Regions from separate parts of the Paenarthrobacter sp. MSM-2-10-13 genome, predicted to be linked through region 3. Evidence: riboswitches for the same ligand, from Rfam matches in the RefSeq annotation. Region 3 holds a riboswitch; each other region holds the start of a gene.
What was found. Region 3 has a riboswitch for thiamine pyrophosphate ahead of thiO (glycine oxidase ThiO). Riboswitches for the same ligand answer to the same signal wherever they lie in the genome.
Positions count from the first base shown of each region.

Region 1: it holds a riboswitch for thiamine pyrophosphate, as region 3 does, so the genes downstream of both, thiC (phosphomethylpyrimidine synthase ThiC) here and thiO (glycine oxidase ThiO) in region 3, are expected to answer to the same signal.
Region 2: it holds a riboswitch for thiamine pyrophosphate, as region 3 does, so the genes downstream of both, thiD (bifunctional hydroxymethylpyrimidine kinase/phosphomethylpyrimidine kinase) here and thiO (glycine oxidase ThiO) in region 3, are expected to answer to the same signal.

Region 1 covers NZ_JAAOXO010000001.1:680,354-684,585, forward strand. Annotated here, with positions in the region: gene ffh (signal recognition particle protein) at 1-643, shown strand, start outside; gene HAV21_RS03170 (alpha/beta hydrolase) at 712-1,434, shown strand; gene thiC (phosphomethylpyrimidine synthase ThiC) at 1,452-3,209, opposite strand; TPP riboswitch at 3,253-3,360, opposite strand; gene HAV21_RS03180 (amidohydrolase family protein) at 3,444-4,232, shown strand, end outside.
Region 2 covers NZ_JAAOXO010000001.1:825,813-830,044, forward strand. Annotated here, with positions in the region: gene HAV21_RS03995 (Rne/Rng family ribonuclease) at 1-2,488, shown strand, start outside; TPP riboswitch at 2,672-2,770, shown strand; gene thiD (bifunctional hydroxymethylpyrimidine kinase/phosphomethylpyrimidine kinase) at 2,761-4,232, shown strand, end outside.
Region 3 covers NZ_JAAOXO010000001.1:337,695-341,926, forward strand. Annotated here, with positions in the region: gene HAV21_RS01660 (TM2 domain-containing protein) at 1-519, opposite strand, end outside; gene HAV21_RS01665 (ferritin-like fold-containing protein) at 676-1,344, shown strand; gene thiE (thiamine phosphate synthase) at 1,367-2,044, opposite strand; TPP riboswitch at 2,072-2,190, shown strand; gene thiO (glycine oxidase ThiO) at 2,183-3,451, shown strand; gene thiS (sulfur carrier protein ThiS) at 3,448-3,684, shown strand; gene HAV21_RS01685 (thiazole synthase) at 3,688-4,232, shown strand, end outside.

The sequences.
Region 1 (4,232 bases), 340 kb from region 3:
ACAGGCCGAGAGGTCGTGGGACAAAGACGAAGCTGCCCGGATGGCGAAGAAGTTCGCTGATCAGGAAGACTTCACCCTGGACGACTTCCTCGCCCAGATGCAGCAAATCCGCAACATGGGCTCCATGAAGAAGATGCTCATGATGATGCCGGGTGCGCAGAACATCCGTCAGCAGCTGGAGAACTTCGACGAAAAAGAGATCGACCGCGTTGAGGCGATCGTCCGCTCCATGACTCCGCACGAGCGTGTTGCTCCGAAGATCATCAACGGCTCACGCCGTGCCCGTATCGCCAGGGGTTCCGGTGTGCACGTGTCCGAGGTCAATGGCCTGTTGGAGCGGTTCGCGCAGGCCCAGAAGATGATGAAGAAGCTCGCTCAGGGCGGCGGCATGCCGGGTATGCCCGGCATGCCTGGTCTCGGTGGTCCTGGCGGCGGGCGCAAAAACGGGAAGAACGCCCCTAAGAAGAAGGCTCGTTCGGGCAACCCCGCAAAGGCGGCACAGGAACTGCGTGACGCTGAGGCCAAGCGGGCCAACGCGGCCTCGGCAGCACCCACCGGCGCGGCTTTTGGACAGGGTGCCGCGGACTTCGATCCGTCGTCCCTGAATCTCCCCAAGGGCTTCGACAAGTTCCTCGGAAAGTAAGTAGTGCTTCCCAAGGAGCCGGGATTTCCGGCCCTTGGGATGTCAGAGCCGTGGAATAGGCTGAACCAATGCATAAGCAGCGCGTAGTCTTCGTTCACGGCCTGGGCAGTTTTGGTGCTGCGGCATGGCCGAAGCAACATGGCATGGCCCTCGCTTATGATGCCCTCTTCCTTCGGCGGCACGGCTTTGATGCCGTCGCCGAACCAACGGAATCCAATGTGGCAGCCGATGTTGCCATTGTGATCAATGCCTTGCGTGATTCGGCTGGTGGGCACGTGGTAGCCCACCAACAAGGCGCTATCTCTGCCATGCTGGCGGCCATTGAACGTCCTGATCTGGTGCACTCGCTGACTCTGGTGGAGCCCGCTTGTTTGTCGTTGACGGCTGAGCTTCCGGCAACGGGTTCCCACCGGGCCCTTATGGAACCGTTATTCGACGCCCGCATGCAACTCAATGACGCTGATTACCAACGTGAGTATTTCCGCAGGGCGTTTTCTGCCGAAACGGGAGGCCTGGACACTCCGGAAGCACGCCGTTCAGCCCGCCGGCTCAGACTCCAGGCGCCACCATGGGAGGCCCCGCTCCACATTGTTCCCGGGGTTCCCACTTTGGTTCTCACCGGCGGATGGGAGCCGCTCTACGAGGAAATTGCCGGCTACCTCCAGGAGACCGGTGCCCTTCGCCGCGTAGCAGCGGGAGGTCACCGGCCCCAGGATTCGGTTGACGGCGATCAAGCCATTCGTTCGTTCATCGCCGAGGTTGGCAGGGCAAGGTCAGTTCAGGCTTCCTGATTCGGCTGGTCCCTAATTCAGGGGACGCGAAGCTCCGGTAGGTACACCTTTCCTCCTGAAGCCAGGAACTCCTCGCTCTTTTCGCGCATCCCCTCATACATTCCTGCGATGGCTGCCTGTGATTCTGCCGAACCGTATTCTGCACGGATGTCCTGGCTGATCCGCATGGAGCAGAATTTGGGTCCGCACATGGAGCAGAAATGAGCGGTTTTTGCGGGTTCTGCGGGCAGTGTCTCATCATGGAACGCTTCTGCTGTGACGGGGTCCAGGGACAAAGCGAACTGGTCCCTCCATCGGAACTCGAACCGAGCCTTGGAAAGTGCATCATCGCGTTCATGAGCGCCGGGGTGCCCTTTGGCGAGGTCGGCGGCGTGAGCGGCGATCTTGTACGTGATGACGCCCGTTTTCACGTCGTCCTTGTTGGGAAGCCCCAAGTGCTCCTTGGGGGTTACGTAGCACAGCATTGCAGTGCCGTAGCGCGCAATTTCCGTGGCGCCGATGGCCGAGGTGATGTGGTCATAGCCGGGTGCGATGTCGGTAACCAGTGGACCCAGTGTGTAGAACGGCGCACCCTTGCACAGCTCCTGCTGGCGCTCCACATTCTCCCGCACCAAATGGAAAGGAATGTGCCCGGGGCCTTCCACCATCACCTGGACGTCGAACTCCCACGCCCGCTGCGTCAGCTCTGCTAGGGTGTCCAACTCGGCGAACTGCGCGGCGTCGTTTGCGTCCGCAATGGAACCGGGACGCAGCCCGTCTCCCAAGGAGAACGCGACATCGTACCGGGCAAAGATTTCGCAGAGCTCGTCAAAGTGCGTGTAGAGGAAGTTCTCCTGGTGGTGGGCAAGGCACCACCCGGCCATGATGGAGCCGCCGCGGGATACGATGCCCGTGACCCGGTTGGCGGTCAACGGCACGTACCTCAGCAAAACGCCCGCATGGATGGTCATATAGTCCACGCCTTGCTCGCATTGCTCAATGACGGTATCGCGGAAGATTTCCCACGTCAGCTTGTTGGCCTCGCCGTTAACCTTTTCAAGGGCCTGATAGATAGGGACTGTTCCGATCGGAACAGGTGAGTTGCGGATGATCCATTCACGCGTCGTGTGGATGTCGTCCCCCGTGGAGAGATCCATCACCGTGTCAGCGCCCCACTTGGCAGCCCACTGCAGCTTGTCCACTTCCTCGGCGATGGAGCTGGTGACCGCTGAGTTTCCGATGTTGGCGTTGATCTTGACCAGGAAAGCTTTGCCGATGATCATTGGTTCGGATTCGGGGTGGTTGATGTTGTTCGGGATGATCGCCCTTCCCGCGGCAACTTCGCTGCGGACGAGTTCAACATCGCAGTTCTCCCGCAAGGCGACGAACTGCATTTCAGGAGTCACAACTCCCTGCTTCGCGTAGTGCATCTGCGTGACAGTCCTACCTTCCACGGCGCGGCGCGGCACGGGTTGCGCGCCCTTCCACTCCGCTGACGCTGCCCCACGCCGGACCGCGGACTTGCCGTCGTCGAGCAGGTTCCGCTGCCGACCGGAATAGGCTTCCGTATCTCCGCGGGCTTCGATCCACGGTGCACGGAACGGCTCCAACCCCACCACCGGATCGCTGCCTGGGCCTGCTGTTCGGTAAACCTGCAAAGGTGGATTGGCTAGCCCGTTGGGGGAGGGCTCCAAGGCGATCGCGGTGACGGGGACGCGTATGCCGTTGTCCGGATCTTCCAGCCACGCCAACGAGTGGGACTGCAACGATTGCGTGACGGACTGTTTTTGGTCCATGCCGAACTGATTTTGGACAGGGCTGTGCTGTGTTTCTGCGGTGCTCAAGGGAATACTCACTTCCTTCGCCGGCATTACCCGGACAGGTTCAACGGTCGCAGACTGCATCAGTCCGATCTCAGCCCCTGCAAGGGCTCCCGTGTGGTCGTAGACGAAGCTACCACAGCTACGAACCACCGCCCAGTCACATGGTGGGAACCGGCTCTGCCATGCCACCCCGGCTACGCTTTTGCCATGGCCAACATCATCGAATTCAGTGGACCCGTGCTCGTCTCGGCGGACGAAGAGCGCCAGGGGCTATGGTCAGTGGACGGCACCTTGACGTTCCAGCGTCCCGCTTCTGCGCCGGACAGAGTGCTGGACGGTTGGGTCCTGCCGGGTTCGGTTGACGCTCACTGCCATGTCGGACTCGGTGTTGGAGGAGCCGTTGATGAGCACGCCACGCTGGCCCAAGCCCAAGCAGACCTCGACGCCGGGACGCTGTTAATCCGCGATTGCGGATCGCCCTCGGACACCCGCTGGGTACAGCAGCGATCGGACTTGCCCCGCTTGATCCGTTCAGGCCGGCATATTGCGCGGAGCCGGCGGTACCTCCGCGGCTTGGGGCATGAAATTGAGCCCGCTGAACTGGTTGAGACCGTACGAAAGGAAGCCCGGGACGGCGATGGCTGGGTGAAACTAGTGGGCGATTGGATAGATCGCGACGTCGGTGACCTCGCGGTTTCCTTCCCGGCCAGGACCGTGAAGGATGCCATCTCAGCGGCACATGATGAAGGTGCCAGGGTCACGGCTCACTGTTTCGCTGAGGACACCATTGACGACATGCTCGATGCCAATATCGATTGCATTGAGCACGCTACCGGTCTCCTCCCGAGGCACCTTCCCCGCTTGGTGGAGCAGTCGGTGCCGATTGTTCCCACGCTGGTCAATATCGCTACCTTTCCCGATATTGCCGCGCAGGCAGAGCCAAAGTTTCCGAAGTACGCGGATCACATGCTGCGTCTGTGGGAGCGTCGCCATGAG
Region 2 (4,232 bases), 490 kb from region 3:
TGGTCGCCGCGGAACCGAACGCGATGAGAACGAGGCCGAGGACGGCACCGAGACTGACGATGAAGAAGCGCCGACACCTGAAGCCCTTGAGGAAGGCGTGACGTCTCGTCGTCGTCGCCGTCGTCGTCGTGGAGACCAGGATCTTGAACTGACGGGCGGCGCGGATGATGATCCGCCCAACACGGTCACCCGCGTCCGTGCCCCCCGCCCCATCACCGAGACAGCTCCGTCAAACCGCGTGACGGGTGTCAAGGGCTCCACCCGGTTGGAGGCCAAGAAGCAGAGGCGCCGTGAGTCCCGGGAGACCGGCCGCCGCCGCCAGGTCATCACCGAGGCCGAATTCCTTGCCCGCCGCGAATCGGTGGACCGTCAAATGATCGTTCGCCAGCGCGACGACAGAATCCAGATCGGTGTCCTGGAAGACGGTGTGCTCGCCGAGCACTTCGTGTCCAAGACCCAGCAGGACTCCCTGATCGGCAACGTGTACTTGGGCAAGGTCCAGAACGTGCTGCCGTCCATGGAAGCTGCTTTCGTGGACATCGGACGCGGCCGCAACGCCGTCCTGTACGCCGGTGAAGTCAACTGGGACGCGGTCAACCTCGAAGGCCAGCCGCGCCGGATCGAGAACGCCCTGAAGTCCGGAGACTCCGTCCTGGTTCAGGTCACCAAAGACCCCGTGGGTCACAAGGGTGCCCGCCTCACCAGCCAGATCTCCTTGCCCGGCCGCTACCTTGTGTACGTGCCCGGTGGTTCCATGACCGGCATCTCCCGCAAGCTGCCCGACGTCGAACGCAACCGACTCAAGCGCATCCTGAAGGACCGCCTGCCGGAAAACGCAGGTGTCATTGTCCGCACAGCCGCTGAGGGTGCGTCGGAGGAAGAGCTGACGCACGACATCAACCGTCTGCGTGCCCAGTGGGAAGGCATCGAAGGTCAGGCCTCCTCCACCAAGGTCCTTGCCCCTGAACTGCTGTACGGCGAACCGGACCTCACTATCAAGGTGGTCCGTGATGTCTTCAATGAGGACTTCTCCAAGCTGATCGTCTCCGGTGACGACGCCTGGGACACCATCGAGGCATACGTAACCTACGTTGCCCCTGATCTGGTGGGCCGCCTCGAAAAGTGGACCAAGGATCAGGACATCTTCGCTGCATGGCGCATCGACGAGCAGATCCATAAAGCCCTGGAACGTAAGGTCTTCCTCCCGTCCGGTGGTTCGTTGGTCATCGACCGTACCGAGGCCATGACTGTGGTGGACGTCAACACCGGCAAATTCACCGGCAGCGGTGGAAACCTTGAAGAAACGGTCACCAAAAACAACCTTGAAGCGGCCGAGGAAGTGGTGCGCCAGCTCCGTCTGCGCGACATCGGCGGCATCATCGTCATCGACTTCATCGACATGGTCCTCGAATCCAACCGCGACCTCGTCCTGCGACGCATGGTGGAGTGCCTGGGCCGGGACCGCACCAAGCACCAAGTGGCCGAGGTGACGTCCCTGGGCTTGGTCCAGATGACACGTAAGCGCATGGGCACCGGCCTTCTTGAGGTATTCGGTGAGCAGTGCGAGCACTGCGCCGGCCGGGGCGTTGTCACGCACGACGAGCCCGTTGAACACCGGCGCGCCAACGTGGTGGCAGCCGAGCAACACCGCCCGCACTCCGAGGTACAGCAGCCCGCTGCACGGACGGAACGCAAACGCCGCCGCGGGAAGGGTGGGGGACAGGCCGTAGCCGAAACCCCTGCACAGGTCCATACGACGACGACTACCCCGGTTGCCCCCGCGACCCCGACTGAACCGCAGGATCCTGCCCGGCAGGCCAAGGCGGAGGCCACCAGGGCTGCCCTGGCAACCATTGCCGCTGCGGCGCACGCCGCGCACCTGCACGACGACGAAGTTCACCGTGCAGAAGAGCAGGCACGGGCGGCCGGCCAACACCAAGGGACGGCCGACGCCGGATCCGGAACCTCAGCCGGCAACGAAGCGGGGGCATCAGCACATGAAGCCGCCAACCGCGATGCAGCCGCCCAGGAAGCCAGGTCCACTCCGGTCCTGCGCTTCGGCGGAGAAGAAGTTGCGTTGCCGTTCGTGGAGCATCACGAGGAACCGCAGGCAAACAAGCCTGCCATGAGCCTGGACCTCCTGGCGGAAGCGTTCTCCCACCTTGGCGCCGCTCCGGCATCTGAGGAACAACCCGCTCCGCTGGCCGTACAGGAGCCTGCTGTGGCCCGGAAGGCTGACGCACCGGCGCGGGTTGAGGAAGATCCTGAGGCTTCGGCATCTCCGCGGGGTCGTCGTGGTCGTCGCAACCGCAGTGCCAGCCGGGCTCAGGGTGCGGCCAATGAAACCAGCGTCGAGCACCATGTGGTGACGGCCTCGGCCCCCCAGGGCTCGTCCCATGAGGCCAAGGCGCCCGTGGAGCCAGTCAAGAAGGCGCCGGCCTCCGAGCCCATCATTCTAGGAGTCGGGGTTCCAGCCTCGGAGCTTTAGTCACGGCCGAGCCGCTCTCCGCGGCCAACATCGGCTGAAAGGGCCCTGCGCTACCTGCCTCCGGCGGTAGCGCAGGGCCCTTTCGCGTTGCCTTGAATCCTTGGCGGGGGACGCGTTCCACGGTCACATCCGGGCTCCCGGATGGTTCGGTACCTGCAGCACCAGGCTTCCCGGCTAGGCTAGGGGACTGACACGGGGTGCCGGGCGATGGGCCCGGCTGAGATCCAGACCCGTTGAACCTGTCCGGTTAGCACCGGCGAAGGGATGTCCTCATGGCTGCATCACTACATTCATCTGTGTACCCGCTCCACTCGGTATACCCGCTGGACGCTCACACGTCAGCCCGCCAGGTCCCGCGCGTTCTCACTATTGCCGGTTCGGACCCTTCCGGCGGTGCCGGAATTCAGGCGGACCTGAAGAGCATTGCAGCGTTGGGTGGGTACGGCATGGCTGCCATTACGGCTCTCACCGCGCAAAACACAGTGGGGGTGAGCGCAGTCCACGTCCCTCCGGCGCATTTCCTGCGTCAACAACTGGAAGCAATTAGCGGCGACATCATCGTTGATGCCGTCAAGATCGGAATGCTCGGCGATGCTGCCGTCATTGCCCAGGTCCGGGACTGGCTCGAAGAGGTGCGCCCCGCCGTCGTGGTTCTTGATCCGGTGATGGTGGCCACCAGTGGCGACCGGCTGCTGCGGGAGTCCGCGGAGAATGCCCTGCGTTCACTGCTACCCCTTGCCCACCTCATTACTCCCAATGTTCCTGAGCTTGCCATGCTGCTGGGGGAGCCTGAGGCAGCAGACTGGGCTTCGGCACTGGAGCAAGGCAAGCGGCTTGCTGCGGAGTACGGAAACACAGTTCTGGTCAAGGGTGGCCACTTGCCGGGCCCGGAATGCCCGGATGCCTTGGTGAACACCACAGGGCTTTTGTCACGGGATGTTGTGGAGGTATCAGGTCCCCGCGTGGCGACGCGCAACAGCCACGGAACAGGTTGCTCTCTTTCGTCCGCCCTGGCCACCGTCCAGGCCCGCACGGGCAACTGGGAAACATCACTGCGGGAAGTAAAGCCCTGGCTACTCGGAGCTTTGACAGCCTCGGCGGAACTCCAGGTAGGCCGGGGGAACGGTCCGGTGCATCACTTCCATCACCTCCAGCGAGCGTCAGCCCCGGGCGCCTTCGCTGCGGCTTTGTGGGAGGCGGCCGTTCCGGAACTCGAATCCATTCATGGACTTCCCTTTATTCAGCAACTCCAATCCGGCGAACTCCTTGAACGTGATTTCACTTACTACCTCGCCCAGGATGCGATCTACCTCAACGGGTACTCCCGGGTCTTGGCACGTGCCGGCGCCCTGGCCCCCACGGAAGAAGAGCAACTGTTCTGGGCCAGGTCATCGCAGCAATGCCTGGAGGTAGAGTCGGAGTTGCACAGGACGTGGCTAAGCAGCCGTGAAGCGCCGACCGCACTGGGGCCGGTCACCAAGTCCTACGTGGACCATTTGCTGGCAACGTCCGCTTCCGGCAGTTACGCCGTGGTTCTCGCCGCAATACTTCCTTGCTTCTGGTTGTACGCGGAGGTGGGGCGGCAGCTCCATGCCAATTACCTGAATGCGGGCGCCGCGGCGGACCATGCGTATGCCGACTGGCTGACGACCTACGCTGACGAGGACTTCGCCGCGGCAACGCGGAAAGCGATCAGCCTCACGGATGCTGCGGCGGTCGCGGCTTCTGATACGGAGAGGGCCGC
Region 3 (4,232 bases):
AGGGAGCGGTGCAGCAGGTGTGGTTCGTCCCTGCTGGACTGCAGCGGCGAAGAGGGTGAAAGACAGCACAGTGGACACAATTCCCACGATCACACCAGCGAACCAGACGACGATGGTGATGATCCACGCCTTCTTCTTGTTCTCCAGGTAGCCTGCCAGCGGCCTGCCCTCTTTGTCCCGGGCGTTTCCTGTCAAGGTGATGATGAGGTCCACAACGGACCAGATGCCGAAGCCGCCGGCAGTGAGCAGCTTCGCGATTCCGGTACCAATCTTGCCCAGATAGAAGCGGTCCACACCCAAGCCACCCAGAAGCAGCGCCAAAATCCAGGTGGTCATGAAGGACTTGGCCGGAACCGCCCCGCCCGTAGTTCCATAAGGGCCTGAAGCCGGTCCGGGTTGGTAGCCAGGCTGTGCTCCACCTTGGAACTGGCCGCCGTAAGCATAAGGCGCGGCCGGGACCTGCGGAACTCCTGATCCGGCATCGTTTTGGGGCGTGGGCGGGTAACTCGGGTGACTCATGGAAATTCCTTCAGTGAAGTGGGTGCGAGGAGGAGGACGGGCGGTATGCAGGGCACATGGCAGTCAACTCACGTCGAGCCAGCCTAGTAGGAACGATGCCGGAAGCAGAACGCAAACCCCGGGAATCTCATGCCCGGCCAGGGATAGGCTGGGTTCATGGGCATATCCCCGGACGCCGCAGCCTCTGCCAGGGAACTCTCAGCGGAGTTGCTTGGAGCCATGGCCTATGGCGAGCTGTCTGCTTTCGGACGGCTCTCGCTGGACTCCCGTTATGCTCCCACCCTTCATGACAGGTCAGTGCTGGCGAAGATCGCTGTGGGTGCCTACGGCAACTTCGCGCTCCTCAGCGATCGATTGGTGGAGATGGGGGTCGACCCCGAACATGCGATGCTGCCGTTCCAGCGTTCCTTCGACCATTTCCACGAGCGCACCAAACCGGGAGACTGGTTCGAATCCGTCATGAAGGCCTATGTGATCGACACTGTGTCGTCGGACTTCTACAGGGCTGTCGCGATGTTCCTTGACCCACAAACGCAGCATTTTGTTGAACGGGTGGCTTCCCCCGATCAAGCCACTGAAGTCCTTCGGGTTCTGCTGAGGAGGGCCCTGAGTGATGACCCACGCCTGGCATCGCGCCTTGCACTGTGGGGCCGCCGCCTGGTGGGAGAGGCCTTGACGCAGGCGCAACGCGTCGGCATGGAGCACCCGCGGCTGGGCCCAACGCTGAGAAGCGGAGGGGACTCGCGTGCTGAGGTGAAACGGCTGACGACGGAACTCGCCGGGAAGCATTCCCGCCGGATGACGGGCCTTGGCCTGACAGCGTAGACGCCGGCCAGCTCAGGACCGGCTAGGGCTCAACGGTGTCCAACGCCTGCAGCAGCGACTTCGCTGCCGCCGTCGGGTCTGTTGCCTCCGTGATGGCGCGCACGACGACGATGCGGCTGGCCCCCGCGGCGACCACCTGTTCAACGTTGCTGTGGTCGATGCCGCCAATGGCGAACCATGGAAGTGTCTTCACGTCGCCTGCACGTTTCTGTGCCTCTGCGGCATATGTGACCAAGCCCGGACCCACAGCCGCGCGCCCGGGTTTGGTGGGCGTTGCCCAGACCGGACCCACACAGAAGTAGTCCAGTCCCAAGGGACCTTGGGCGGTAGCAATTGCCGCGTCGATTTGTTCCGGTGTGTGGGTGGAAAGACCGATGCCGGTGACATTCGGCAGGAGTGTGCGGGCGGCCGTCAGAGGCAGGTCCTTCTGACCGATGTGGAACACGGGAGCCCCGGAAATACTGGCAACATCGGCCCGGTCGTTGACAGCCCACAGCCGTCCGTGCCGTTGTGCGACGCTCCGCAAAACGGCCAACATTTCAAGCTCCTCGGCAGCTTCCAGCGTCTTGTCGCGGAGCTGGATGATGTCCACACCACCGGCGAAAGCGGCGTCCACAAAGTCTTCAAAATCGCCCTGCCGTTGACGGGCATCAGTGCACAAATAGAGGCGGGCAGAGGCGAGGGCGTCAGGCTGGGTCATGGAAACCAGAGTAGTTCCTCTAAACTGGGCACGTACTGCGGGAGCCGCGACATTCGTCATATGACTGTCCGGCTGAGAGGGCTTCAGCGCCGACCGCTTGACCTGATCCGGCTAGTACCGGCGTAGGGAAGGAAACCAATGGCAGATCCCCGCCATACCCCCATCCAGGCAGACGTGGCCGTCATTGGCGGCGGCATCATAGGCCTGGGCATCGCCCACGAAGCCAGGCGGCTGGGCCGTTCAGTGGTGCTGATCGACCCCGCCCCGGCCTCGGGCGCAACGTTCGCCGCCGCCGGAATGCTTGCACCCGTCAGCGAACTGCATTACCAGGAGGAAGACCTCCTGGAATTGATGATTGAGTCTTCCCGGCTGTGGCCCTCCTTCGTGGACAGACTGCACTTGGGGGGAGCGGGCAGCGGATACCGCACGACGCCCACCCTCGCCGTGGGTGCCGACGCAGCCGACCGCAGGGCGCTCGCAGACCTCAGGAACGTACAGCTCGCAGCTGGCTTGGGAGTCGAACCTCTTGCCCTGCGGGACGCGAGGAACCGCGAGCCGCTCCTTAGCCCGCAGATTTCCTGCGCTTTCGACATTCCCGCCGACCACCAAGTGGATCCGCGAAAGCTCGCCGCCTGCATCCTGGCTGGATTGGCTAACCATTCGCCTGACGACGCCTCCTGGGTGCCCGGGGCCGATGACGGATTCGCCGTTCTTTCCCCGGCGCGCGGTGTGCTGCGAGATGGCGGGCGGGTCACCGGAGTGGAACTCGAATCCGGAGTCGTGGTCCTTGCCGCGGAGACTGTGGTGGCCAACGGGCTGGGGGCATCCCACGTGTCGGGGCTCCCTGAGGGACTGACCCTTCCAGTGCGGCCGGTCTATGGCGACATCCTCCGGCTTCGCGTCCCCGAAAAGCTCCGGCCCTTGGTGACGTCCACTGTTCGGGGGATGGTTCGAGGCGTTCCGGTTTACATCGTTCCCCGGGACGACGGAACCGTGGTGATCGGAGCGACGCAACGCGAAGACCGGTTGTCAGCGACTTCCAACGCAGTCTCGGCCGGCGGCGTCTATCAACTGCTGAGGGATGCCCAAACTCTGGTCCCCGCAGTGGCGGAACTGGAACTCCTTGAAGCAACTGCCCGCGCCCGCCCCGGCACTCCGGACAACGCCCCCCTGCTTGGACGGGTCAGCGGTCCCCACGGCGACATTGACGGCTTGGTGATCGCTACAGGATTCTTCCGCCACGGTGTACTCCTGACTCCCGTAGCCGCCAGGATCGTGGGCGAACTCATCAACGGATCCAAGGACCCTCGATGGGCTCCGTTCCTGCCTGATCGCTTCGCGGGCAACGCTTCAGTTCCCCAAGTACTCACACCAGCAGCACACGCTCCCACCAAGGAAACAGCATGAACATCAAACTCAACGGAACCGATCACGCAGTCTCCGATGACGCATCCGTCAGCACTCTGGTCACAGCGATCACGGGCCGCGCCTTGGACCCTCGCGGTCAAGCGGCCGACGGCGGCAAGCTGGGAGTCGCGGTCGCACGTAACTCCGAGGTGGTGCCCCGCAGCCAATGGGCCGTGACGGCGCTGGCCGACGGAGACGAACTCGAACTCGTAACAGCAGTCCAAGGAGGCTGAACCATGACAACAGCAAACATTGACGGTCGAACCACTGATGTGCTGGCGATCGACGGCGTGGAATTCGGTTCCCGACTCATCATGGGCACCGGAGGCGCGCCGAGCCTTGATGGCCTGGGATCAGCGCTCCTGGCTTCGGGGACCGAGCTCACCACCGTAGCCATGCGGCGCTACTCACCCGCCGAAACGGGATCGCTGTTCCAGCTCCTGGTGGACCACAACATCCGGGTACTTCCCAACACTGCGGGCTGCTTTACTGCCAAGGACGCCGTGATGACCGCTGAACTGGCCCGCGAAGCGCTGGAGACAGATTGGGTGAAGTTGGAAGTCATCGCCGACGAACACACGCTCCTGCCCGACGCCGTGGAACTGGTGGATGCAACGGAACAACTGGTGAACCGGGGCTTCAAGGTTTTCGCCTACACAAATGACGATCCCGTGCTCGCGCTCAGGCTCGAGAACCTGGGTGCCACCGCCGTCATGCCCTTGGGATCACCCATTGGAACCGGCCTCGGCATCCTGAACCCACACAACATTGAACTCATCGT